DNA from 2 places in the Streptomyces sp. NPDC051677 genome. Region 2 is predicted to be linked to the other one. Evidence: predicted binding sites of a transcription regulator. Region 2 holds the regulator's gene; the other holds the start of a gene.

Region 1 (2,391 bases), on a different contig from region 2:
CTGGTCGCTGGAGCGCTCCAGCTTGTCGACCTCCTTGAGGGCGGCCTCGCGGACCTTCTCGGGCAGGTCGGCGGCCTCGACGCGGGCGCGGTAGTCGTCGGACTCCTCGCCCTCCTGCTCGCCGTTGAGCTCGCGCAGTTCCTTGCGGACGGCTTCGAGCTGGCGGCGGAGCAGGAACTCGCGCTGCTGCTTGTCGACGCCCTCCTGGACGTCCTTGGCGATCGTCTCGGCCACGTCCTGCTCGGCGAGGTGGTCGCGCAGTTGCGAGGTGGCGAGCTTCAGACGGGCCACCGGGTCGGCGGTCTCCAGGAGCTCGACCTTCTGTTCGGTGGTCAGGAACGGCGAGTAGCCGGAGTTGTCGGCGAGCGCGGAGACGTCGTCGATGGCCTGGACGCGGTCGACGACCTGCCAGGCGCCGCGCTTGCGCAGCCAGGCGGTGGCGAGCGCCTTGTACTCCTTGACGAGGTCGGCGACGTGGCCGGGCAGCGGGTCGGGGACGTTCTGGTCGACGCGGGCCCCCTCGACCCACAGGGCGGCGCCCGGTCCGGTGGTGCCGGCGCCGATCCGCACCCGCCCCCGGCCGCGGATCAGCGCGCCCGGGTCGCCGTCGGCCAGCCGGCCGACCTGCTCGATCGTGCCGAGCACACCCGTGCTCGCGTAGGTCCCCTCGATGCGCGGCACCAGGAGTACCTGAGGCTTGCCAGGCGTTGAACGGGCGGCGGCCTGGGCGGCCTCCACGGCGGCGCGCACGTCGGTGTCGTTGAGGTCCAGCGGAACCACCATGCCGGGGAGCACGACCTCGTCGTCGAGGGGCAGCACGGGCAGGGTGAGCGGTGTGGACGTCGAAGCCATGATCTCCCCTTAGGCAGTCAAGTTGAGCTATGCCGACTCAATGCACGGGCCGCTTCGAATGTTCCCCGGGATGTCGCCCGTTCGCTGTGGGCGATCACGACTGTCGGCGCGCGGGGCTGTGTGCCTATCGTCATCGAGTAATAGACGAAGGGCTTGAGCAGGCCTTACGGGAGGGCGTTGTGGAGCGGATCGTGCGGGCCTGGGTGGACGGCTGGGTCGTGTCACGGGGGGCCGCGCCGCCGGTGGACGAGCCGTGGGGCTGCACCGTCGACGTGGGCACGGGGACCCATCACGTCACCCGGCACGTCCTCGGCGCGACGAACGACGGCGTCGAGGAGGCGGACGTCCGCAAGGCGGCGGGCGCGGTGACCGGGGCCGGGGTGTGGCTGAAGGCGTTCGCGGACCCGGCGGTCGTCGGGGGCTGGGTGGGGCCGGGGTGGTGGGTCGATCCCGAGCCCGGCTTCCTGATGACGGCCGCGCTCGCGGACGTCCCGCCCGGCCCGGTCCCCGACGGACACCGGCAGCGCACCTGGTCGATCGGCGGGGTGACCCGCACCATGATCGCCGCCCCGGACGGTTCCCTGGCCGCGCGCGGTCAGATCGCCCCGACCGGTGCGACGGCGGTCTTCGACCAGATCGAGACGTCCCCCGCGCACCGCCGCCGCGGCCTCGGCGCCCTCGTCATGCGCACGCTCCAGCGCGCGGCGGTCGACCAGGGCGCCCGGACCGGCGTGCTGGGCGCGACACCGGAGGGGCGGGCGCTGTACGAGTCGCTGGGGTGGCGCGTCGAATCGCTGTTGACCAGCGCGAAGTTCACCGGGGACACGGGGGACGCACAGGGGTGACGTCCGGCGGCCACAGGGGCGCACCCTTCGACCCTGCACGACCGGGCACGCCCCTTACGCCCCCTCCCCGTACCCCGTCCACTTCCGGCATTCACCCCGAAGCATCCCTTCGCGCCGACCACAATGCGCTTATGACCGATGACTGGAAGCGACGTCTCGACGCCCTCCACGCGGAGCTGGTCCGCCGTGACGACCCCGTCGCCTGGGTGACGGAGGCGGACGCCGTCGAGGCCTCCCGGCGTTATCCGCACATCGCGCTGCGCGGGCCCGTCTTCGGCATCGCCGTGCAGGACCCGGCCGCCGCGGAGCCGGGCTGGCGGCTGCTGAAACCGGTGGTGGACAGCATGCCCCAGCAGGCCCGCGACGGGCTGAACTCGCACCTGTGGTTCAAGGCGAAGGACGGCGCCGACGATCCGGCCGTCCGACGCGAGCTGCTGGCGGCCGTGGCCCTGCTGGAACGGGCCCCGGCCGACGAGGTGGAGGCCCTGGGCGTGCGCTACCGGGTGGTGCGCGGCGACGAGTTCGCCCGGACCGGCGACGACGGCCTGGAGCCGCCCCGGCCCACCGACCTCGAACCCGCCGCGCCCTCCTGGGAGGACCAGGGCGCCGGCCCCTCGCCGGACGTGGGCTACGTCCTGGACCCCGGCCGGGACGAGGGCCCGATGGCGGGCGCGCTGCGGCTGGGCCTGCGCGA
Region 2 (2,391 bases):
GCGATCGAGACCTACCAGGACGACCAGGGCGTCACCCGCTTCCAGGTCCCCTACGTCGACCAGGACACCAAGGAGCGGCACGTGGCCCGCGGCGACGGCTACGTCACCAGCCTCGGCCGCACCAACCCGCTCCCGCCCGCCCTCCAGGACCTCGCGCACGAGGTGCGCGACCGGGGCGGCGAGATCTCCGGGGACCTGCTGTTCGACAGGGACGACCAGTACATCGGCTACGGCCTCACTTTCGCCGTGGACGGCCACGAACACCGCGTCGACGTGGACGGCGCGGCCTCCTGGCAGCTGCCGCGCGAGATATTCGCCCCGGAGGCGGGAGTCCAGGGCGAGCTGAACCGGATGGGCGTGCGCGGTCTGCCGTCCGAGACCGGCAACGCGGCCCCCGGCTTCTCCCCGATCGCCCGCCAGAGCGCCCTGCGCGCCCGCGCCGTCGCGGCGGCAGCAGCCGGCGACGAGAACGCCGTACGCCGGAACTCGACCGTCCCGGAACGCTGGCGCCGCCCGGAACCGAGCCAAGCCAAGGAGACGGCGACCACCCCGGCCCCCACCCCCTCCATCCCCGGCTCCCACCTCTGGCAGCTGGGCATGCCCAAGGGCCCTACGACCCGACCGACCGCCCCCACCCGGCAACCGCAGCAACAGCCGCCCGGCCAGGAGCCCCCGACCCCGACCCCGACCGTCGGCATGGGCGACTGACCGCCCGTGAACAACAGCGAAGGGGCCCGAAACTCCGGGCCCCTTCCCATGTACACCTGTACACCTCAGTCGGTACGCCTCAGTCCGACGGCTGCTGCCGCTTCGGACGCCACACCACCAACGCGCTGGTCTGCTGTACCTCCTGGTACGGCACCAGGTCCCGTCGGTACGACGCGTGCACCGCCGCCTCGCGCTGCTGCATCGCCGCGGCCGCACCGTCCAGCGCGGCCTCCATCTCGGCCACCCTGGACTGCAGGGCGGCCACCTGGTTCTCCAGCTCGATGATCCGTTTGATGCCGGCCAGGTTGATGCCCTCGTCCTGGGACAGCGCCTGCACCGTGCGGAGCAGTTCGATGTCGCGGGCCGAGTAGCGTCGGCCCCGGCCGGCGGTGCGGTCGGGGGAGACGAGGCCCAGGCGGTCGTACTGGCGCAGCGTCTGCGGGTGCAGGCCGGAGAGCTGGGCCGCTACCGAGATGACGTAGACCGGGGTCTCCTCGGTCAGTTCATACGGCCCACGAAAATTGTCACTGCGCCGACGGCCGTCCATCACTCTCAGGCTCCCTTCGCGGCCTCGAACAGCTCCGCCCGCGGGTCCTCGCCCGCGGTCGCCTCGCGATACGCCTCCAGCGCGTCACGAGCCTTCCCCGACAGGTCCTTCGGGACACTCACCTCCACGGTGACCAGCAGGTCGCCGCGGGTGCCGTCCTTGCGGACCGCGCCCTTGCCCCGCGCCCGCATGGTGCGGCCGTTGGGCGTGCCGGGCGGCAGTTTCAGGGTCAGGGACGGTCCACCGAGCGTCGGCACCCTGACCTCGCCGCCGAGGGCCGCCTCCGTGAACGTCACCGGCACGGTCACCGTCAGGTTGTCGTCCTTGCGGCCGAACACCGGGTGGGGGTCGACGTGTACGACGACGTAGAGGTCGCCGGACGGGCCGCCTCGCTCGCCGGGTGCACCCTTGCCGCGCAGGCGGATGCGCTGCCCGTCCGTCACCCCGGCCGGGATGCGGACCTGCATGGTCCTGGAGGACTTGGCGCGCCCGCTGCCCTTGCAGTCCAGGCAGGGATGCTCGGCGATCAGACCGCGGCCCTTGCAGTCGGGGCAGGGGTCGGTGAGGGAGAAGCCGCCGCCCGAGCCCCGCGCGACCTGGCCGGTGCCGACGCACGTCGGGCACACCCGCGGCGTGCCGTTCTTGTCGCCCGTGCCGGAACACGCCTTGCAGGGGGCCTGCGAGGACATGCGCAGCGGGACCGTCGCGCCCTCGATGGCCTCCGTGAAGGTGAGGGTGACCTCGGTGTCGATGTCCTGGCCGCGCCGGGGCTGGGTACGGGTCGTGCCCGGGCCGCCGCGGTTGAACAGGCCGCCGAAGACGTCCCCGATGCCTCCGCCGAAGCCGCCGGAGGCCCCGCCGGTCTGGGCGCCGCCTCCGAAGAGGTCGCCCAGGTCGAAGTTGAAGGAGCCGCCGCCCGCTCCGGGGCCCGGGCGGAAGCCGCCGTTGCCGAAGAGGGCGCGTGCCTCGTCGTACTCCTTGCGCTTCTTGGGGTCGCCGAGGATGTCGTTCGCCTCGGAGATCTCCTTGAAGCGCTCCTCCGCCTTGGCGTTGCCCTTGTTGGCGTCCGGGTGGTTCTCGCGGGCGAGCTTCCGGTACGCCTTCTTGATCTCGGCCTCGGTGGCGTCCTTGGGGAC

Evidence for each region. Region 2 encodes HspR, which represses chaperone genes until heat shock. Its sites were predicted from a motif close to TTGAGNNNNNNNNNCTCAA; they were not measured.
Region 1: the regulator HspR is predicted to act here: its motif matches at 875-893, upstream of lon (endopeptidase La).

Annotation. Positions count from the first base shown of each region.
Region 1 is NZ_JBITCT010000011.1:28,337-30,727, forward strand. It holds gene lon (endopeptidase La) at 1-852, opposite strand, end outside; gene ACIBAF_RS15005 (GNAT family N-acetyltransferase) at 1,032-1,697, shown strand; gene ACIBAF_RS15010 (DUF5954 family protein) at 1,829-2,391, shown strand, end outside.
Region 2 is NZ_JBITCT010000023.1:30,111-32,501, reverse strand. It holds gene ACIBAF_RS25855 (hypothetical protein) at 1-708, shown strand, start outside; gene ACIBAF_RS25850 (heat shock protein transcriptional repressor HspR) at 788-1,255, opposite strand; gene dnaJ (molecular chaperone DnaJ) at 1,261-2,391, opposite strand, start outside.